Regions from separate parts of the Companilactobacillus sp. HBUAS56275 genome, predicted to be linked through region 1. Evidence: riboswitches for the same ligand, from Rfam matches in the RefSeq annotation. Region 1 holds a riboswitch; the other holds the start of a gene.
The links. Region 1 has a riboswitch for lysine ahead of U8526_RS07995 (amino acid permease). Riboswitches for the same ligand answer to the same signal wherever they lie in the genome.
Positions count from the first base shown of each region.

Region 2: it holds a riboswitch for lysine, as region 1 does, so the genes downstream of both, lysA (diaminopimelate decarboxylase) here and U8526_RS07995 (amino acid permease) in region 1, are expected to answer to the same signal.

Region 1 is NZ_JAYKKK010000003.1:328,273-340,140, reverse strand. Features, by position in the region: gene U8526_RS08025 (WxL domain-containing protein) at 1-92, shown strand, start outside; gene U8526_RS08020 (DUF3324 domain-containing protein) at 210-1,301, shown strand; gene U8526_RS08015 (WxL protein peptidoglycan domain-containing protein) at 1,398-2,390, shown strand; gene U8526_RS08010 (DUF916 domain-containing protein) at 2,395-3,507, shown strand; gene U8526_RS08005 (hypothetical protein) at 3,944-6,100, shown strand; gene U8526_RS08000 (helix-turn-helix domain-containing protein) at 6,306-7,820, opposite strand; lysine riboswitch at 7,921-8,125, shown strand; gene U8526_RS07995 (amino acid permease) at 8,212-9,660, shown strand; gene serS (serine--tRNA ligase) at 10,292-11,581, shown strand; tRNA gene U8526_RS07985 (tRNA-Asn) at 11,646-11,718, shown strand; tRNA gene U8526_RS07980 (tRNA-Thr) at 11,812-11,868, shown strand, end outside.
Region 2 is NZ_JAYKKK010000001.1:772,326-784,193, forward strand. Features, by position in the region: gene U8526_RS03585 (hypothetical protein) at 1-1,069, opposite strand, end outside; gene U8526_RS03590 (aspartate-semialdehyde dehydrogenase) at 1,170-2,228, opposite strand; gene U8526_RS03595 (aminotransferase class I/II-fold pyridoxal phosphate-dependent enzyme) at 2,247-3,437, opposite strand; gene dapB (4-hydroxy-tetrahydrodipicolinate reductase) at 3,516-4,289, opposite strand; gene dapA (4-hydroxy-tetrahydrodipicolinate synthase) at 4,300-5,169, opposite strand; gene U8526_RS03610 (N-acetyldiaminopimelate deacetylase) at 5,170-6,327, opposite strand; gene dapD (2,3,4,5-tetrahydropyridine-2,6-dicarboxylate N-acetyltransferase) at 6,330-7,034, opposite strand; gene lysA (diaminopimelate decarboxylase) at 7,045-8,328, opposite strand; lysine riboswitch at 8,404-8,581, opposite strand; gene U8526_RS03625 (aspartate kinase) at 8,727-10,085, shown strand; gene dapF (diaminopimelate epimerase) at 10,101-11,066, shown strand; tRNA gene U8526_RS03635 (tRNA-Arg) at 11,113-11,186, opposite strand; gene U8526_RS03640 (hypothetical protein) at 11,288-11,644, opposite strand.

The sequences.
Region 1 (11,868 bases):
CAGATCCTGCAGCAGGTAATGGTGTTAAATCATACAATGCTACAATCACATGGACATTGAAGACTCTTGCAACATCAACTGATAAAGCTTAATTAAATCAGAATAAAGTGAATAAATAACGACCACTACTACAATAGTAGTGGTTTTTATTTTATAATATGAATGGGTTAATAATCATTAGATAGGTGATTTAAATATGGAGGTTTCAAATGTTAAAAATTAAGTCAAAGATTACATTTATTTTGCCAGTAATTTTTGCATTTTTGTTAAGTTTACTGGGTGTAACAAATGTTAGTGCCGCAACTTCAGGAGATTATACAATTAGAGCTGCCGGAACTAGTAATGATGTCGTTAATGTTGATAACGGAAATTATTTTGTTACTGGAACTCCAGGTCAGACAACGGAAATAAAATTGCAGGTAATTAACAAGGCAAGTTCGACTCGTAATTTCATTTACTATGCTTCAACAGCATATACCAATGATAATGGTGCTTTGGCATATGATAAGTCAAAGGTAACAGATCCATCTCTAAAGATTCAGACAAAAGATGCTATCTCTCCAAATAAATCTACATTTAAAGTTCCAGGGAATACATCTGCTATGATAACTTTGAAGTTAACGATACCTAGCAAAAAGTATGATGGTACTATAATGGGTGGTGTTACTGTTGCACCTTATAAAGAAAAGGCTAAGGGGACTGTTGGAAGTAACGGTAATTTAATTAAGAATAAATTTAGTTACTCTATTCCTGTTCAAATTAAGCAAAAGGGATCTGAAACAGTTCAACCTAAATATTCAATTAGAACAGTTAAGCCTGATTTGACTACTACTTCTAAAGGACAGAAGCAAGGTGTCCAAGCTAATATCCATAATGCAACTAATTCTTACTCTGGATCCTTATCAGCCAAGGCGATAGTAACTAAAAAGGGTGATAAGAATTTTAAAATCACACAATTGTACGATGATCAGAATCTTGCTTCCACAACAAATTATAATCTAGGTATTTCATGGGGAAAGAAGACACTCCAAGCCGGTGATTATCATTTGAAATTAACTTATAAAACTCAAGGTGGTTTGAAGACTTGGGTTCTAAACAAAGACTTTACAATTACAAACAACGATGCTGCTAAGTACAACAAATTAGCAGGTATTAAGCCAAACTATCTATGGTTATACATCCTATTAGGTATTCTTGCATTGGCAATTATCCTAGGATTGGGTATTTACTTAGGTAAGAGAAACAACAATAAGAACAACAACGGTGGAAATGGTAGTCAACCAACAAGACGTCGCCGTTAATATTGTTTGATAAATAATTAAATATTAAGCTGTTCCAAGACTTGGAACGGCTTTTTTAGTATTATTAGAGGTGAAGTAATTATCAGGGGCAGAACAATGAATAAAAAAATAATCTATTTTCTATCAATGGTATTCTTTGCCTTTATAGGCTTTGTGACGATAAATGGTACAACTGTGAAAGCAGATATTAATAATGTTACGGTTACGCCTCTAATTGAAGATGACTCTGCTGATGTCACTGACAGATTCGATATTGTTGGAAAACCGAATGCCACTCGTACAGTTAAAATTTCTATTGGTAATTTCAGTATCAATAAGCTACATCTAAAAATTGTACCGACAAATGCAACGACTTCGATGGACGGTAAAATTGTCTATACTGATAAAGTTCGTGCAGGTCAATATGGTCTTAAGTATGCATTTGCTGATATGACTAAGTCCCAAACTCTAGTTTTAGCACCTAATAAGACCAAAGATGTGACTTTTAAAATTAAATTGCCATCTGAAAAGGTTGACGGTTTAGTTATGGGTGGTTTTAATGTTTACGATGCTTCTAAAGATGGTCTCAAAGGTAACGCTAATGTTCCAGTATGGATAACTGGCGACAATAAAGCGGTTGGTGGCATTGTCAGTTTGCACAACTTAGCTTTGGACGTTATTGATCGTAAGCCGCACGTTATTATTAATTTACAGAATAAAGAACCTGGTCAGATGAAGAATGTTATTGTTCATATGACTGTAAAACGTAAAAGTTGGTTAGATCGTTTTAACTTAGGACCTAAGGAAATGGTTGCCGATACGACGTATAATAAAGTTGCACCTAATTCCGCAATTCCGGTTGATTTTGATCAGAATCAAACGCCGATTCAAGCTGGAACTTACGTTGTTAAAGGTGCGGCCAGAAGTGGAAAAGCCACTTGGACTTTTCACAAGACATATAAAATTACGCAAGATCAAGCTAATGATATCAATAAACGTTGTAAAGGTTTGGTTTACAACAAAACTACAACTTACATCCTTATTGTCTGTGTCTTAGTTTCATTGATCTTCCTTATTTTCTGGGCTATTTGGTATTCAGGTAGGAGTTAAAAATATGAGAAAACGGATAATATTATTTCTTTCAACACTGTTGATGTGTCTGGTTGCCTTTCTGCCAGCGACAACAGTGAAAGCAGCACCAGATAAATCATATGCGATCCAAGCAATTTTACCCGATAATCAAGTTGACAAAAATGAGTCATATTTCGATTTGAAGATAACTCCTAAGAAGGAACAAACTTTGAAGGTGTTGATTGCTAATACTGGTACGAAACCAATCACGGTAACCGCTGAGGTCAATAATGCCTATACGGCGGACTCTGGTGTGATTGGCTATGACAAATACAACGCTAAATTGTACAAGTCAAAACTTCCTTCATTGACATCATTAGTTGATGGTTCAAGGAAACAAGTTGTAAAGTTAGGCACTGGTGAGAATAAGACTGTTTCATTCAAAGTTAAATCGCCAGATTCTGAATATGCTGGGATTATTCTTGGTGGTGTCACGACTACAGCCTCAGTTAGTCCCACTAAGTCAAAGAACATCAACATTAAGAACCAAGTACGTTACGTCAAAGGTGTTGTATTGCGTTCCAAAGATGATGGAGTAATGCCTGATATGCATCTAACATCAGCCGCTCCAAGAGCCGTAGCCGGTTCAACGGGTATTTCATATATGTTGGATAATACAGCTCCAATTAACGTCAACAAGGTCAAATTAACAGCACGTATCAAACATAATGGTAAAACTATTAAGTATAGTGCTGACAATTTACAGTTTGCGCCTAACTCACAATTCAATTATTTCATTCCGATTAGTAAGTTAAGTGCCGGTAGCTATAAAGCACACATTACTTTGAAGAATGATTCTGGATTCTCGAAATCATTCGATAAGAATATTTCGATCCAACAGAAGGAAATTGATAGTGTACAAAAAGCTGTTAATCCAAAACAGGAAAGCAATAATAAGCAGTGGATTGGTATTATTGTTGGAATTATCGTTCTAATTGTTATTGCAGTTTGGATGTACTTGTACTATTCACAACGTAATAAGAATGGTAAAGGACCTAAGGGTCGTAGTGGATTGAGGTTAGGTAAGAAACCTAAGAATGATCCTAATAAGACTACTAGATCTGGTAATACTAGAACCGAAAGACATAAGAAGTAGAGAGTGGAGCAGGGGTGGTTAGCCCACGAGGATTTGCCTAAGAAGTGAAATTATCCGCCGAACTTGCGGATGATTCCACTTCTGTAGCAAACCACAATGGGCTACCCCTGCGGAACTCGTTTCCACTATAAAACATAGGACCATGGTTATTTAAAAACAAAGGGACCAGTGAAGAAGTCATCAATTTTGGATGATTGCTTCACTGGTCCTTTTTTATTTAAGAAACTATTCACAAAATTAGTCAAATAATCATTTAATTAATTGAACTTTTTGATTATTATGGTAGCTAGATTTTATCATTGAGAATATAATCATTCACATAAGTAGTCTCAAGAGGGAGGGACTTACTATTGGAAGAATAGGGAAGTCAGTAAAAATAATTTGCCTACTTTTATTTATTTTGACATCATTTTTATTTATTGGAGGGACTAGAGTTTTGGCTGGTAGTACGCCATCGGGATTAAACTCAGATGATATTTTGGGATATAATCCTTCAGAGTCAATCGGTGGAAGACCAAAAAAAGATGGGATTTTTACATGCCCCACTAAATTAGTCACTGGTGGAGGTAATGGTGCAATTGTTTATACCAGTATTTCTAGTAATTCAACTCATATCAGTTTTTGGAACACTAGAAGCAATAACGGCGTTCTCTGGTCAAATGAAAAAAATAAAATGGATGTCACGAAGAATCATTACTTTTCTTTTTGGTTAAACGTTCCCGCTACAACTGAAGGGGGCGGAGGTCTAGCCTTTGTCATGCAAAATGATTCAAAAGGGACAAATGCATTATCAACTTTGAATGGCAACTTGATTTCACCGATGGAAACATTAGGAGTCTGGGCTGCTGATCAAAATAGTCCGCATATGGCTAATGCTATTCAAAACAGTTGGGCACTAGAATTTGATAATTATCCTAATACGACAGGGACAATTGATAATGCTTTTGACAAAGATTCGAGTTTAGATAACTCACAATTGGGTATCGGTAAACTACATATTGCCTCCAATTATCCGGCTGATGCGACTTCTTATGTGCCATTGAACAATAGAGCGTACACATTGATTCATCGTTCACCGATTTACCGTACGATCGGTTTTGACAGTGGCTGGCATCATGTTTCAATATTGTATAATCCTAATGATGATAAGACTGCAAATGTTACTTATAAATTCAATGATAAGAATATTGATGGGACTCCAAATGTGAATACTGGAGTGGATTCCGTTACGAATCCAATTGAAGAGGACAAAACGGTTCAGCTTGATTTAAGTAAATTCAATTTGGGTACTAATAAGAAACTTACTTGGGGTTTTGTCGGTGCTGGAAAAACAACACCTAGTGCCACTCAAGTAATTTATGAACAATTGTCGTCTCTAGCCGATGTTTCACAAGATGCTAAGATTTTTGATACTACTCAAAATAATCGTGAACTAACATCTAACTATAAAGAAATCAATGCTGGCGATGCTTTAAAAATGCAATATACTTTGAAATATAACGGCGGACAAGAAAATTTTGAAAATGTAAAAACGACGATAGGGTTACCAGAAAATGTTACCTTGAATCATGGGGCCTCGATTAAGTTTGCTAACGGTAATACTGAAGCTATTTCCGATACGGAAATTGATAAAGCCAATAATACTAGAGTCTTGAATCACACGATTAGTGCCACCAGCAATGCAATGAATATGACGAACAATCAGGCTACGATTACTTTAACTGGTACAACGCCAAGTACTGTGGCAGATAATACCGAAGTTCCTGCTAGCCACGCTCATTTTGTCAGTGATACTTATATTGGTGATGCGATGGCAACTGATTTTATTATTCGTAATCCCAAAATTAAGACGTTGAATTTGAGTGCTGATATGACGCCGACTGAGATTTCGGCAGTTACTAGTACCAACTTAACTGGTTCACTCAGTTATGCTGATGGCAGTGCCTTTGAAAGTGAAGGGGCCTTTCTCAACATAACAGTTGATGATAAGGATTTAAGTCAGATGGCGATTACAACTGATGATAATAGTAAAAGGATTGATTTTTCAATTCCCTTTTATGGTAGTGCAGATGCCGGTAATGATTTGTCCTCACAACAAATTTTAGGTGTAGGGACACATAAAATTACAATTTACGCTAATGACCATTACAATAATAAATCTGAAGTGAAGACTTTTAAGATTAAAGTCAATCCACAATCTTTGAAATTGGATTTAGGGAATAGAGTTTTTTCATTTGCTGATATCCAATCATATTATTATGGGGATGTACCTCGTAAAAATGATTGGCATGTAAATGTGATTGTTCAGGGGACTCCTTGGTCATTAATGGCCAGTGCCACACCTTTACATAACAGTAATAATGAAACTTTCGATGGTGAATTAGTTTATAAAGACAATCAAGGGAAAGTAGCTGATTTGAGCTCTCAAACATTAATTAGTAATTCAAAAATTGAGAATTCAGAGAATGGTACGATTGATATAACGCACGATTGGTCAAAGAGTACTGGAATTTTGTTGCATTCAAATGGAAATTTTATTAGTGGTGGGAAATATACTGGTAAGATTAATTGGACTTTGAATAATTCGGTTTAAATTGCATAACAAAAAAGATGAGCTCTCTTTATTGAGGGTTCATCTTTTTTTGTAAATAACCATGGTTCTATGTTTTATAGTGGAAACGAGCTGCACAGGCCAATTTCTTCCGGTTAAGTCAACTATCTCTGCCGGCACTTCGTTGCCGACTGAGATAGTAGTCTTAATCCTCGGAAATTCCCAGGCCTGTTACGCTCTCTGCTCTCTACAAAACTTTCTTCTTTTTATTTACAGTAATTTTATTCTTAAGCTTTTTAACGTAGATTTGGTTCAACTGGATCAACAACCAGATATAATCTGGTCTTGTGGAAGAAATATCCCAAGAAATTACTTTTAAGTTTTCTGGATATTTCTTTCTTTCGATATCTAATGGTAAGACATCAAGTGAGGTAATCAGCACGTCAACATTATCGTAAACGTCACTTGGTACTACTTCGACGAATTCGAGGTTACGGACGGTTCTTAAAACGACTTCGGCTGCTTGGTTACCTGGATCAATCAAGACTTTTACTCTGATGAAATCTTCTTCACGTATCGTTGAAATATAACTTGGCAAAATTTGATACAAATCTTTTGAAATCAATTCAGCTGCGTTATAAATGCCCGGAAATTCATTTTGATCAATGTTCGAGAAGAAGGTATAGACGTCTTTGTACAAGTCGGTATACGATTGCTCATTGCCTTCAGCGTACATTGTGTCTAGATGCATCAAAGAATATGGTGCCATGATGTAATAGAAGACTATATCACGGGTGACATAGGTCATAATGTGCTTTAAGGTCTTTTGATTATGATAAACAGTCATATCATCATGATAATGCTCTTTAAGGAAATCTATAAAGTGATAAACGAGCGCATAGAATTTCGGATTGATACGAGCATCTGCATTGATTGGTTGTTCAAAGGCGGTGTCACTAGGTTGAAAGGCTGTCTTTCTAAAGAGATTGATCAGCTTGTTCTTATTGTGTAAGGCATCCAGTGGCACGATTGGATAGTCATCATGAGTTACGATATCTTCGCCTAATTGTTGATTATCGAAGACATCACTGTAATATGGCAGATCTTCAATATAATTTCGTTTGATTAAACGAATTCTAGAGATTGCCAAGAAATATTTTAGCTGAAAATGCACGATTGGATTGTCAAAGGTGATTCCAGCTTTAGCAATAATTTGATCGATCGAATTCTCCTGAATTAAGCTAAAAGGCCATTCTTGAGCATGATAAGTGTACCAATAGACATAATAAGCCATCCATCGGATATTTTTCTCATTACCCTTAATCTCTAGGGTTGAATTGGAAATTTTAAGTCCGAAGTTCTTGAGAAAAGCTCTGAATTTGGACATTCGACGATTGAGAGTTGACTTACTAGTAAAGTGTTCGTTACTGAAGCTCTCAAAGGATGGATTTGCACTGGTCAAGCCGTAATTAAAGGCTTGGAAAACTACCGAGTTCTTAACTAAGTATAGGCGGTAAGTATCAATGGAAATCTTACTAAAGTCGATTGATTCGATCTTAGTGTCACTAGGATCGATATCAGGGGCGACATCGGCAAAATCTTCTAGCAGTGCTTGGAAAATGTTGTATGTTTTTTGGTAGGTAAATTGTAATCTACTACTAATATTACTCAAGTTTACTTCACGAGGTGGTAGCGACTTAATAACAGTTAGCATTCGATATTTTTCTACGTCTTGCTTAACTAAGAAAATTTGCTCCAACATGTTTGTTTCCCCCGGCAATGTTAAATTGTTAATTGAAAAAGATTAATAAATATAAGAAACACTACTTGCTACTATCTTAACATTTATTTATAATATTTTGTAATCAGATAGAGGCGCAATTTTTATTAGTCGTGTTTTTGAGTACGATAGGGTACCTTGAAAAAACATTAAAGGAAAAGTTGCCGAAATCGATTTATCCCTATTCGGTAGGTCGGTTGGGCTATTACTTAAGAGGTAGTAGACTGTCGTACGTCTAAAAAATAGAATAATTTTTATTTTTTGGAAAACGTTGAGCTATTGATTATTGGGATAATTATTATAATCCTTATTGTCAGTAGTTCCTCTGATAATAGGGACTTTTTTTTATGTCCAAATAAAAGGGGAATGAAAGATGGAAAATAATGATGTGAGTCGTTCGTTAAAGACTCGTCATCTATCAATGATTGCGTTAGGAGGTTCGATTGGAACTGGGTTATTCGTTGCCAGTGGTTCTTCAATCTCGACCGCAGGACCTGGAGGAGCTCTGATAGCTTATGTGGCTATTGGTGTCATGGTTTACTTTTTAATGACAAGTTTAGGTGAGATGGCAACTTACATGCCAGTCTCAGGTTCCTTCGCAACTTACGCAACCAAATTTATCGATCCAGCCTTCGGATTTGCATTAGGTTGGAATTACTGGTTCAATTGGGCCATTACCTTAGCGGTAGACTTATCAACAATTTCTTTAGTTGTTAAGTATTGGTTCCCAAGTTGGACATCATGGAAAATAAGTTTAACGTTCATGATTGTCTTATTAGTAATTAACTTTATTTCAGTTGGATCATTTGGTGAAACCGAATATTGGTTATCATCAGTTAAAGTTACCGCCGTTATTATCTTTTTGATTGTTGGTGTCCTAAGTATTTTAGGTGTATTAGGCAATCAAAATTTTGTCGGTTTAACTAATTTTACATATAAGAAAGCACCATTTGTTGGCGGAATACCAGCAATCCTGAGCGTTTTCGTTGTGGCTGGGTTCTCGTTCCAGGGAACTGAATTGATCGGTATTACTGCCGGTGAATCAGCTACACCTGAAAAGAGTATTCCAAAGGCCATCAAACAAGTATTTTGGAGAATTTTGTTATTCTACATTTTCTCAATCGCTGTAATTGGAGCCTTGATTCCTTATACAAGTCCTAACTTGTTAGGTTCAGGAGCTGGCGATATTGCTATCAGTCCATTTACTATCGTCTTTACAAAAGTCGGAATTCCATTAGCTGCCGGAATAATGAACGCCGTAATTTTGACATCAGTTATTTCTGCCGCTAATTCGGGATTATATGCTGCCAGTCGTATGCTTTGGTCAATGAGTAAACAAGGCATGGCACCAAAAGCCTTTGAAAGAACCAATAGCCGTGGCGTACCAGTATTTTCATTGTTGTTAACAGCCTTAGTAGGGGCAATCGCACTATTTACAAGTTTGTACGGAGATTCATTCTACGAACTATTAGTTGCTGCTTCAGGACTAACAGGATTCATAGCTTGGCTAGGAATAGCTTTTTCACATTATCGTTTTAGAAAAGCTTATTTGTACAAAGGATACGATTTAGACGATCTTCGTTACAAAGCAAAGTGGTTCCCATTTGGGCCAATTTTAGCCATTGTTTTAGGGATTATCATTATCCTAGGACAAGACGTACGATCAATGGTCGACTTCAATATTGGAAGATTATTGATTAGTTACAGTGGATTAATTATTTTATTTGTCTGCTGGCTATATTATAAACTCAGATATAAGACAAAATTCTTAAAACTAGAAGATATTGATGTAAAACAAGAACAAAAACAGAATCGCTATTGATAATTAGGTAAGTTTAAATTATCATTAGGAATGAATATAACGCTAAGAGAGTGCCTACTCATAAACCTTTCAGAGAAGCGATGGTTGGTGGAAATCGCTAAGGCTTTTATTCCAGCATTCTGGCAACGGGTAATGCCGTTCGGGTTGATCCGATAAAGTCTGAAAGTGCAGTGTATTTGTGTACACTGAAGCTGGGTGGTACCGCGAATGGTCGATTCGTCCCTTTATTGGGATGAATCGGCCTTTTTTTGTAGAGAGCGGAGCAAGGGCGCTTAACCCACGAGGATTTGCCTAAGACCTGGAATTAGCCGCTGAACTTGCGGATGATTTCAGGTCTGTAGCAAACCGGAATGGGTTCCCTTGCGAAGCTCGTTTCGGAATAGAGAGTGGAACAAGCCGCTTAGATTCTGAGCATTTGCAGGACTTTGCGAATTGACTGCGCAGCAGGCGATTTGTGAAGTCAGGCAAAGCACAGGAATCTGGCTTGTGGAACTCGTTTCCACTATAAAACATAGAACAATGGTTATTAAACAGAGAAACCCCAAAGTTCTATAAAAAAAGACACGTTACCCCAAAAACCAGCAGAGAAAAGCACTCAAAAGCGAAAAAAGAAAAAGGAGAGAGAACCCCAATGTTAGATATCAAATTGATCAGAAAAGATCCAGAATGGATCAAGAACAAGTTAGCATCAAGAGGCGTAACAAGTGAGGAAATCGATGAACTATTAGGTTATGACAGCAAACGTCGTGAACTATTAGTTAAGAGTGAAACACTTAAGGAAAAGAGAAATACTGTTTCACAAGGTATCGCTAACAAGAAACGTAATAAAGAAGATGCTAGTGAAGAAATTGCTGCAATGAAACAAGTTGGTTCTGATATTAAGAATTTGGATACAGAACTTGAAGAAACAGAAGGCAAGATGAACTACATCTTAGTTCGACTACCTAATATTCCTGATGATTCAGTTCCTGTTGGACCTGATGAAAGTACTAACGTTGAAGTTCGTAAAGTTGGTGCTATTCCTAAGGAAGGCTTCAAACCTCGTCACCACTGGGATATCGGTGAAGAACTAGGTATCTTAGACTTTGAACAAGCTACAAAAGTATCTGGTTCACGTTTTGTTTATTACATTGGTATGGGTGCTAGACTTGAACGTGCTGTTTACAACTTTATGTTGGATCAACACCAAAAAGAAGGCTATACAGAAGTTATCCCTCCATACTTGGTAAACAACAATGCCATGTTTGGTACTAGTCAATTCCCTAAGTTTACTGAAGATGTTTATACTGTTATGGTTGATGAAAACCCATTGACTTTGATTCCAACAGCTGAAGTTCCTTTGACAAACTACTTTGCTGACAAGATTTTGGACGAAAAAGACTTGCCTAAGTATGTTACAGCTCTAACACCATGTTTCCGTTCAGAAGCAGGTAGTGCCGGTCGTGATACTCGTGGTTTGATCCGTATGCACCAATTTAACAAAGTTGAAATGGTTAAGGTTACAAAACCAGAGGAATCATACAACGAACTAGAAAAATTGACAGCTAACGCTGAAAACATTTTGCAAAAATTAGGACTTCCATATCACGTTATCGTACTTTCAAGTGGGGATGCCAGCTTTAGTTCAGCTAAGACATATGATCTTGAAGTTTGGATGCCTGCTCAAGACAAGTATCGTGAAGTTTCAAGTTGTTCAAACTGTCTTGATTTCCAAGCTCGTCGTGCACATATCCGTTACCGTGACGAAAATGGCAAGACACAATTGGCCCACACATTGAATGGTTCAGGACTTGCTGCCGGACGTACAGTAGCTGCTATCCTTGAAAATTACCAAAATGAAGATGGATCAGTTACAATTCCTGACGTATTGGTACCATACATGGGTGGAGTTACAAAAATTACTAAAGAAAATGCTAAATAAGTATTGACTCAATCCGTATAGATTGATAAAATTTAATAGTTCTGTTAAAGAGCTATTGAATTATTCCGGATTAGCTCAGTTGGTAGAGCATCTGACTGTTAATCAGGGTGTCGTCAGTTCGAGTCTGACATCCGGAGTTATAAATACTTAGGAAATCCTAGGTGTCTTCAATAGAAATACATCTAGTTCATTTGAATTAGATGTATTTTTTTATAGGATTTCTTTTTCTTGCCGTGTTAGCTCAGTTGGTAGAGCATCGGTATCGTAAACCGGCGGTCACAGGTTCG
Region 2 (11,868 bases), on a different contig from region 1:
CAGAATCTAGATCAGGATGATTATAAAGAGCATCATTTAGAATTCGATTGTCGGTCCCTACAAAGATTGCACAGAGGAATAAACCAACGAAGTAAGTAAAGTTGAATAATGATAGTACTAAACCTATTAATAGCAATGGATATCTGAAAGACTGATACTTCTTTAAAATAACTGGTCCCAGTTCGAATCCAATTAGATAAATCGCATAGATCAGCATCAAAGAATTAAAACCAAAACGAACTGTACTGTCGAATACAGCATAAAGCATAACGTAATTCATGATTACCCCACGGTTTATAGCTACCAAACTCACTGGGAAAATCTTTTTATGAATATCTATTTGGTAATATGCTAGGAATAGAAATAACATGATTGCTGCGACACTGATGATTAAATCAAATGTCTGAGATACAGCTTTCAATCTAGTGTAACGAATGATGAAGACTAGCATAACTAAACTGGCTAATACAATCAAACTAAATAGTGAATTGACACGAAATTTTTGCTTTGTCTCGATTCCTTGGTAAAAAGTAAGTCGATGTGTAATATTCATCCCACCAACCATGGCTGCAAAGAACAAGAATGCCAATAATACAAAAGATAAACTCAACATTTTAGTATGTGTTGCAATCAGTTGAACTGCAATTAATAAAATTAATGTTAAAACTACGGACAAAGTATGCATTCGATTGAATTTGAATTCTTTATCCATCTTCCCGCGTGATCTAACCGTTAAGTAATAAGGCCAAATCCAACTTGATGCTAGACCTAATAATATACCACCGATTACTCCAAAAAACGGATTGCCCGCACCTAAAATACATAACGAACCTATGACGCCAAAAAGACTGGACATAGCAAGCATTGTTGAAGCTGGCAGCGTAATAAATGTCGTCAACAACATCCCTAAAGCTCTAAATGTATATAGCATCAAAAACGGTAAAGCATATACAAAGATATTCTTATTTTGATTATATAAGGTTAAACAAAAAAAATACGGTATCGCAACTCCGGCGTTAGCTAATAAATCTAAAACACCTTCGTTAAAAACGTTTGTTATTCGTTTCATTATTTTCTCACCCTGATATTAATTGTCTTTGAATATTCTAACAGAAATATGCAAAAAAAAATGGAACACAGCACAAAATCTGCATCCCATTTCAATTAAATTAATTATGAACCAAATTGTCGGCAACTAAACGTTCAGCAATCTGCACTGTATTCCAAGCTGCTCCCTTCAAAAGGTTATCGGAAACAACCCACATGTTAAATGCTCCTTCGTTCTCTAAATCAGGACGAATACGACCAACAAAAGTATCACGCTTACCCACTGCATTTATTGGTTGTGGATAAATTTGATGTTTAGGATCATCCTCTAAAACAGCTCCTGGTGCCTGTTTGATCAATTCTTGAATCTTTTCTACTGTTGCAGATTTGTCTTCAACTTCAATATAAATTGACTCACCATGACTGATAGGAACGGGAACTCTGACACAAGTAGCAGTAACTTTAATTTCAGGAGAATTCATATCTCCAAGCATGATTTTTTTAGTCTCATGAATCATTTTCCACTCTTCGTGAGAATATAAATTATCCTCCAAAACATCAATCTGAGGTAAAAGATTAAAAGCTAATGGATAGTGTTTTTCATCACCTTTAGTAGGAAAAATATCGGCTTGCATATCTTTACCGTTCAAATAATCTTGTGCCTCTGAATATAATTCATTCAACGCACTTTGACCGGCACCACTGGCCGCTTGATAAGTCGAAACAATAATTTGTTTCAAACCAAATGCTTTTCTGATTGGTTCTAATGCGACCATCATTTGAATAGTTGAACAGTTTGGATTAGCAATAATCCCGTGATGATTGTAGAGTGCTGCTTCATTAACTTCAGGTACGACTAAAGGAACATCCTCTTCCATTCGAAAAGCACTTGTATTATCTACACAAACAGCACCACGTTTAACAGCTTCCGGCAATAATTTTTTCGAAACTGCCCCACCGGCTGAAGCCAAAACAATATCGACACCCTCAAAAGATTCTGGTTTAGCTTCTTCAACAACCACATCTTGTCCCTTGAATTGTAATTTCTTGCCTGCAGAACGATATGATGCTAATAATTTTATCTTCTTAACCGGAATAGTCGATTGCTCCAATTGTTCTATTAAACGTGTTCCAACGGCGCCTGTGGCACCCAAAATTGCTACTGTATATCCATCACTCATAAATCTTCATCCCTTAAATCATTTTTTTAAATTCTCCGTAAAAATCTTTAATCGTTTCATTGCTTCTTTAATATCATCCATTGACGACGCATACGACATTCTAAAGTGTCCTTCGCCGCCTTCACCAAAAGCAGTTCCTGGTGTAACACCAACTTTTCCTTCTTCCGCCAATTTGTTAGCAAATTCGATTGCTGATAAATTAAATTCAGTTGGAATTTTTGAGAAAGTGTAAAAAGCACCCTCAGGTAGAATGGTTTCATAACCAAGTTCATTTAAGTGTTCAACAATATAATCACGACGTTTTTGATAAATCTCTCGCATAGGAATAGGATCATCAATTCCGTTGAGCAGAGCTTCTTTAGCCGCATATTGAGCAGGATTAGAAGGAGCCGTTACAACAAAGGCATGCATCTTGGCAGCATTGGTAATGAAATCCTTTGGTGCTGCAATGTACCCAATTCGATAGCCTGTCATTGCATGTGATTTTGACAAGCCATTGATTAAAATTGTTTTTCCAGGCATTAACTTAGCTAGAGAAATATGTTCTTGTCCATAAGTCAATTCAGCGTAGATTTCATCTGAAATAACATACATTTCCTTATCTTTAACCACGTCAATGATCTCTTGTAGATCATCTCTTGAATATACAAACCCAGTTGGATTACCAGGGAAATTTAATATCAAGACTTTTACTTTATCAGCACCTTCTCTAGCAATTACCTCGCGTAACTTTTTACCAGTTAGACGAAAGTCATCATCAGTTGTATTTATTTGAACCGGAATACCACCTAGTATTTTTACAATTGGTATGTAAAGTGCAAATGTCGGTGTAGGAATCAATACCTTGTCACCTGGATTAATAATGGCCGCTAAAGAATCAAAAATAGCTTCAGTAGCACCAATAGTTACAATAATTTCCGTCTCTGGATCGTAATCGATATCGAAACGTTTACTTAAATATTTAGAAATAGCTTCTCTTAATTCGATGATCCCTTTTTGAGCTGAATAATGGGAATCATTATCTTTAATACTTTCAATGGCGGCCGTTTTAACATGCTCGGGAACATTAAAATCAGGTTCACCCAGTGTTAATTTGATCAAACCTGGAATTTTAGCAAATTTTTCAGCGAAAATTCTAATTTGGGAAATCCCCATTGGTTCAACTGTCTCATTGACAACATTTTTTACTGTTGAATCTAGTTCTGGCATTCTATGACACTCCTTAAATTATAATAATTTAATTCTATAACAAAACCCGTTCATTTAATTAACTATTTTGTAATAATCTTAAATTATTTGTTCAAGACCGATAACCAAATGATTGCTTTCCATCACCTCATGAATTGCCAACTTAACGCCAGTCATAAATGATTCACGATCAGTAGTACTTTGAGAGATAGTTAATGTCTCACCCGTTCCACCAAAGATTACTTCCTCATCTGCAACAAAGCCTGGCAATCTAAGAGCGTGTATCTTAACACCATGATAATCGCCACCACGAGTATTGAGTGGATCATTACTATTATGTTGCTTCTGATCATGGCCTCTAGCCTCATAAATCAACCTAGCGGTATTTAAAGCTGTTCCCGATGGTGCATCGATCTTATCTTCATGATGCTTCTCAACAATCTCTGCTTCAGCAAAGTATTTTGCAGCTACTTGAGCAAATTTCATCATCAAAACAGCCGATAAACCAAAATTAGAAGCAATGATTCCACCTAAATTTTTACTATCGGCCAAACGTTTTAATTCACCAGTCTGCGCCTCACTCATACCGCTAGTCCCAATAACTGGACGAATACCTTTTTCGATAGCAAATTTAGTATTTTCGAAAACTGCACTAGGAATTGAAAAGTCAATCCAAATATCAGCGTCAATATCAACATCAGCAAAATCATTATAAACATTCACATTATCGGCTAAACCATAAGTTTGTGGATCTAGGTCCGTTATAACGGCGTTAAAGACCGCTACTAATTGCATATCTTCACTTTGGTTAACCATCTTAACGGCTTTCTGACCCATCGAGCCATTAAAGCCTGAAACGATAACTCTTATCATAAAAAGACTCCTAAAGATTCAATTTTTCAAATAAAATACTTTTCTCAGCATCATTTAGTGACACAATCGGCAATCGACAGCCACCAACTTGATAGCCTAATTTATTGAGAGCAGCCTTAACCGGTGATGGTGAAGGATACATGAATAACGCATCCATTTTCGGTGTCAATTGACGTTGAATTTTTCCAGCCAAATGATAATCACCTGAATCTAAAGCTTGATACATCTTAGTCATTTCATCGCCATAAATATGTGAAGCCACAGAAATAACACCATTAGCCCCAACAACTTTAGCAAACAAAGCTTGAGCATCTTCACCACTATAAACGTTGAAATCGTCAGCCGTATGCTCAACAATGTATTCCAAATCTTCCATTGTATTACATTGTTTAACACCCTTAATTTTCTGGTTCTTTGAAAGCTCGACTACCGTTTCTTTCTCCATCAATACGCCAGTTCGTCCGGGAATGTTATAAATCATAATTGGTAACGGAGAATTTTTAGCAACAGCCTCAAAATGTGCGACCATTCCTCTTTGATTAGGCTTGTTATAGTAAGGAACTACGACCAAGGCCATGTCGATCCCTTGTATCTGTGCGACTTTATTAATAAAGTCAATTGTCTGAGCGGTGTTATTACTACCGACGCCCGCAATGATTGGTACTCGTCTATCAACAATTTCTGTAAAACGGCGATACAATTCTAATTTTTCTGCTTCCGTCAAAGTAGGAGTCTCACCAGTCGTCCCACCAATAACAAAACCTTTAGTCCCGGTTGCTAAGAGGTGTTCGGTTAATTTCTTTAAAGCTTCATAATCAATTTTTAAGTTCTCATCAAACGGCGTTATTATAGCCGTCATCAAATCAACATCCGTAAACATTTATTTTCCCTCCGAATTCATTCGATAATTCAGAAAACCAATCACAGCATCGACACCTTTTTTAATAGCATCTTCTTTAGGTAAAAAATCTTTAGAGTGCAAGGCACCTGGTCCTCCTACTCCTAACCAGAACATTGTTCCTGGAATCTTATTCAATAAATATCCAAAATCTTCTCCAGTCATTTTAGGATCTGTTTCAACAAAATCAATTGTAGGTTCAGCCTGCATGTAGTGAATGAAGTTTCGCGTCAATGTGGGATCATTTTCCACAGGATAATAACCGCCTTGATTGTATTCAATTTTAATCTGGCAGTTGAATGACAATCCTAATCCCTCGGCAATTTCAGTTATTCTCTGACGAATGAATTCAATCATTTTTTGAGTTAAACCACGAATAGTTCCCTCTAATCGAGCCTGACCAGCAATCACATTTCTAATAACACCAGCTTGCATTTTACCAAAGGTTATTACTCCACATTTGGTAGGATCAATACTGCGGGAAATAACCGTCTGAACCTGATTAATGAAATTAGCTGCAATAACTATGGCATCATTAGCTAAATGTGGATACGCTGCGTGACCACTTTTTCCGGTAATCGTAACATTTACTTCTGTTGTCCCTGCAAAAAGAGTGCCGTTACGACATCCTATAACGCCTGGCTCTAATTGTGGATTATCATGTAAGCCATAAAATTCATCCACCTTAAAGTCACCACTAAATGCACCTAAATCATAAGCAACCTTACCGCCACTTTGACTCTCCTCTGCTGGTTGAAAGAAAAATATCACATTATCTTGTGGTTGATTGATACTGAAATAATTTAAAATTCCTAAGGCCACGGTCACGTGAATATCATGACCACAGGCATGCATTACATGTGGATGTTTAGAGGCATAACTTAAGCCATTATCCTCATCAACAGGTAACGCATCCATATCGCAACGATAGCCAATATTTCTTTGCGGATTGCTTCCCCTGACCAACACCAACAGAGCAGTTGGTAATTCTGGTAGCTCTTTAATTTCCAAATTGGTTTGAGGAAAACTGGCAATAACCTGCTTGATATATTCATGTGTCTGATACTCATTCATCGCTAATTCCGGAATCGTATGCAAGTGTCGTCTGATTCCAATTAATTCATCACTAGTCAAAACCATCGCTATAACTTCCTTAGGTTACTTTCTATTTGTGTCTTATCAGTTGTCTTTTGATCTTTGATTTTCAGTACTTTTGCTGGAACTCCTGCCATAACACTATTAGGCGCTACATCTTTAGTAACAACTGCTCCAGCTCCAATAACAGCACCATCGCCTACTTGAACACCTTCCAAAACAACGGCATTAGCTCCTACAATAACGTTATTTCCAATTCGTACTGGTTGAGCCGAAGCCGGTTCAATAACTCCCGCTAAAACGGCATTTGCACCAATGTGTGAATTCTTACCGACAATTGCACGACCACCGAGAACAGCTCCCATATCGATCATCGATTTTTCTCCGATTTCAGCACCAATATTAATGACTGCTCCCATCATGATTACTGCATTAGCACCAATTTCAACTTGATCACGAATAATGGCTCCGGGTTCGATTCTGGCATTAATATGCTTAATATCTAACATCGGTACAGCCGAATTTTGTGCAACAGTTTCAGCATAGTAATTAGTTAAATTATTAGCTTTCAGAATTGGTTCAATAACTTGATAGTCACCAATAATTATTGCCAAATCATTTGTTTTAAAAACCTTTATCTCCGTCGGAAAATCAATTTGAGAAATATCACCTTGCAAATAAATTTTTACCGGCGTAACTTTCTTAGCATTTCCTATATAATTGATAATTTCTGTTGCATTCATCTTTGCCATTTTTCTTCTCCTAATAATTATCATCTAGTCTAATCAAATCTTCGTATGTTTCTCTCTTAACTACCAACTTTGCTTGACCTTTTTCAACAAAGACAACTGCTGGTCTAGGATTTCGATTATAATTCATTGCCATGGAATAACCGTAAGCCCCTGTATCAAGAACTGCTAACACATCCCCAACTTCTGTTTCAGGGAGTTTTTGTTGATCAATTAGAATATCGCCTGATTCACAATATTTACCAGAGATATGAACTGTTTCTATATCTGCTTGATTCATTTTGTTAGCTACAACGGCTTGATATTTAGCTTGATATAATGCTGGTCGAATATTGTCACCCATACCACCATCAACAGACACATAAGATTCCAAACCTGGGATATCTTTTCTTGACCCAATTTGATAAAGCGTATAGCCAGCTGGTCCCACAATAGAGCGCCCTGGTTCAATCCAAATCTCAGGAACGTCATCACAATCTTTCTTCAACTCTTGAGCAATGACAGAAATAAAATCATCGGCAGTGATTGGATCATCATCTTCGTTATAACTAATTCCAAAGCCACCACCAAGATTGATAACCTGTGGCCAGTAATTTGATTCTTCTTGAAAATTCTTAGCTATCTCGACCATTTTTTGAGCTAGCATTTTAAAACCTTCAGTACCAAAGATTTGAGATCCAATATGAGCGTGATAACCTAACAATTTCATTTGTGGATCTTCCAAAACTAACTGTAAAGCTTTCTTAGCTTGACCAGAATTAACATCAAATCCAAATTTACTATCAGTTTGACCAGTTTGATCATATTTGTGCGTATGGGCTGAAATTCCAGGAGTTAGGCGTAACATTACTTGAATCGTTTCTTCATTCTCTTGCAAAACTTGATGCAAAAGTTCAATTTCATGGAAATTATCTAACATAATAACTCCAACATGATTTTCAACGGCCATCTTCAACTCTGCTAAAGATTTATTATTACCATGAAAACTAATCCTATTACTAGGAAAGCCAGCCGCTAAAGCTGTATAGAGCTCTCCACCAGAAACAACATCTACATGAACATTTTCTTGCTTCATGACTTGATAGATTGCTTTAACAGCAAAAGCTTTACTAGCGTAACTAATTTGATAATTCAACGATTCTTTTTCAAAAGCAGATCTAAATTTTTTTATTTGATCACGGACTTTGGAAATATCAAAAACATAGAGTGGTGTTCCATATTCTTTAACTAAATCTATACTATCAACGCCATCGATCATCAAATGGCCATTTTCACTTATCAATTCATCTATAATCATTTTCAAAACTCCTTTATCAAACAAAAAAAGATCTCTTTGCTTAATAACAAAGAGACCTTTTCGATCCACCTTAAATTTGTTATAAGCTCACCGTGACATTAGATCACGACAGTTCGTATTCTCTTATTAATACGCCCCAGTTCATCAGATCCTGTAAGATCCAACACTTCGGCAACTTCCCCTTTCGATGAGTTCATAGTCATTACAGTGACTCCCTCATTTACTAATGTCGGTTGCGACCTCTTTTATTGGTATTAAGATTATAACAATGCTCATTATTCGTCAAGTAATATTAAAAAAATAATCATTTTTCTAACTTTATTGAGTTTTTTCTTGTCATGAAAGCGAAAAATGATACACTCATCATTAAAAACTATTTAATTTTAGGGGTGTGTTTTATGAAGGTTATCAAGTTTGGCGGCAGTTCCTTAGCTACCGGAGAGCAATTTGAGAAAGTAATTAGAATTATTAAGGACGATATCGAACGAAAAGTTATCGTAACTTCAGCACCAGGAAAAAGATTTTCTGATGACATTAAAGTTACTGATTTATTAATTCAATACGCCAATGCCGTTATAAATCAACAAGATTATCAAAATATCGAAATTAAAATTCTCTCAAGATATCAAGAAATTAGTGATCATTTCAAACTTGATGACTCCGTAATTAAACTTCTAAAATCCAAATTAGATAAATTATCGCAAACAAAATTCGTCGACAATGACCACCTCATGGCTGCATTTAAAGCACATGGTGAATTTTTAAACGCTATTTTGCTTACACATGTCCTCAACTCACAAAATATTAAAGCAAGTTTTATTGATCCTAAAAAGGCTGGTATTAGAGTCTACGGTCAACCTAACGATGCCGATATTTCACCAGAAACTTATACTAATTTAGAAACATTTCAACTGCCTAAAGACAGTCGAGCTGTTTTCCCCGGATTCTTTGGCTACAACGCCGATGGTGACATTTGTACCTTTTCTCGCGGTGGTTCAGATATTACTGGAGCTATTTTAAGTCAGGGTTTGAATGCTGACCTTTACGAGAATTTTACGGATGTAGATGCAATTTATGTTGCTAATAATCACATTGTCGATCATCCTCAAGCCATTAAAAAAATGTCCTATCGTGAGATGAGAGAATTATCTTACGCTGGTTTCTCAGTCTTTCAAGATGAAGCTATTATTCCCGCCGTTAAAGGACAAGTTCCTGTCAATATTAAAAATACCAACAATCCACAAGCCGATGGCACTATGATCGTACCCGAACAATTTATTTTTGATCCTTCCAATCAAATTACTGGTATTGCCTGTTCAAAAAGATTCTCAGCGCTTTACTTACATCGCTATCTGTTGAATAAAGAAGTTGGTTTCACACTGAAACTGCTAAAAATTTTTTATAAGTATAATATTTCGTATGAACACATGCCTTCCGGTATTGATGACTTAACAGTTATTTTCGATCGCAGTAAATTAGACAAAGAAACAATTCAAAAACTTTGTCGAGATGTTAAAGAGGTTCTCCAGCCTGATTATTTGGAGTGGATCGATGATTATGCCATTATTATGGTGGTCGGAGAAGGAATTGCCCACAATATCGGAACCATTGGCAAAGTCATTGATTCTCTGACACAAAATGACATCGCTATTCATATGATCAACCAAGGTGCTTCCAGAATATCAATTATGATCGGTACCCGCGCCTCGGATGCTGACAACGCCGTACAGCAAATCTATAAGACTTTTTTCGATTAAGTGAGGTTTTAAAATATGGTTAAATTATTAAAAGTACACGGTTCAGAGAATAAATTTTTTATTCTGGACCAAACTCTTCTAGAAAATGAATTAAATGATATTGAATTAAAAAATTTGGCAATTAATCTCTGTAAAAATATTTTAAATGGTGCTGACGGACTTTTAGTCATCGATACTAGTGAAAACTGTCTTGGTAAAATGCGTGTTATCAATGCTGACGGTAGCGAGGCCAAAATGTGTGGTAATGGATTACGTACAGTGAGTCGCTATCTATCTGAAAAATATCAGTTAGATCAATTTAAAGTTGAAACTCTGGAATCCGATTTGTCTGTCCAAAAGGCTCCTGATTTTTATTCTGGAGTCCCAGCCTTTAGCGTTGAGATATCACCTATCTCTTTTAAGAAAACAGATTTACCGTTCTCATACAAAGATCTGGATGAAATGATAAATGAGGAAATCCCTGAATTTATTCCTGAAGAAAAATTTTCAGCCGTAGCTGTTCCTAATCCCCATCTCATTAGTTTTGTCTCGGATATTCAACATGATGCCTTGAATGACTTGGGACAAAAATTGAATTCCACAAATGATTATTTCCCCGAGGGTGTCAATATCAGCTTTGCTAAAATACTGGATGAAAATAAACTATTCGTTCAGACCTTTGAACGTGGTGTCGGTTTTACCAACGCCTGTGGAACTGGTATGTCAGCAACAAGCTTAGTATTCGCTCTATTGCATCCAGAGCAATTTGATTCAAATAAAGATATTACTGTCTATAACCCTGGCGGTATGGTCAGAACAAATGTTAAATTAAATCCAATCAAAGAATTAAGTGAAATCCGTCTGATTGGTAATGCCACCTTCACACATAATCTTGAAATCTCTGAAGATGCCCTACATCAAAACCAACTGGATGATTTAAATGTTGAAGAAACTGGCGAAGAGAAAGATTATCAATCATTTATAAAAAGTATTAAAGAATAAAAAAATAGACCTATGATATTTCTATCATAAGTCTATTTTTATCTGATGCGCCTAGTAGGAGTCGAACCTACAACCTTCTGATTCGTAGTCAGACACTCTATCCAATTGCGCTATAGGCGCATAGCAAATCAACAAAAATAAGTATATCATATATCTTTACAATTTGTATATATTTATTTAAAAATATTTTACAAATAAAAAAGTGCTCACAGTATGAACACCTATTTTATTTGTAAAATATTCTCAATCTCATTGATCCAATAATCATTATCGGTTGGAGCCTTGTAGGACGATGCGGTTTCCAAGTACTCCGGATCAATTGGTTCGGCAACTTCATTATAAAAATTCTTAATAGATTGTCTTAGTCGATACATTTTATCCTTACTGAGCTTAACTTCCCTAGATAAGCCTTGTTGCCAACTAGGATCATCTTCATGATAAATTAGGACGATATCTGTTATATCACTGTTATCAGGATCAGCTTTTATATATGCATCATAATAACTAACACCAATAAGGAAGTCATAGCCATGAGTTTTATCGTTCTTATACGTTACATAGGAGAGATATTTAGTCATTTATTCTTCCTCCGGTCCCTTTTATTTGAATTGGTGCCAGTATAATGGCTGTTTATTTTCTTTGCAAACAAAAGAGACGATATATTGCCTGATCAACGGTTCTTTTTGGACATTGATTATTTGTATGTTTTCTTTATGATTTTTTGACAACATCAGACTAAATAAATACAACTATTGGAACTTATTAGACAACAAAAAAACCGTATATCGATTGATATGACGGT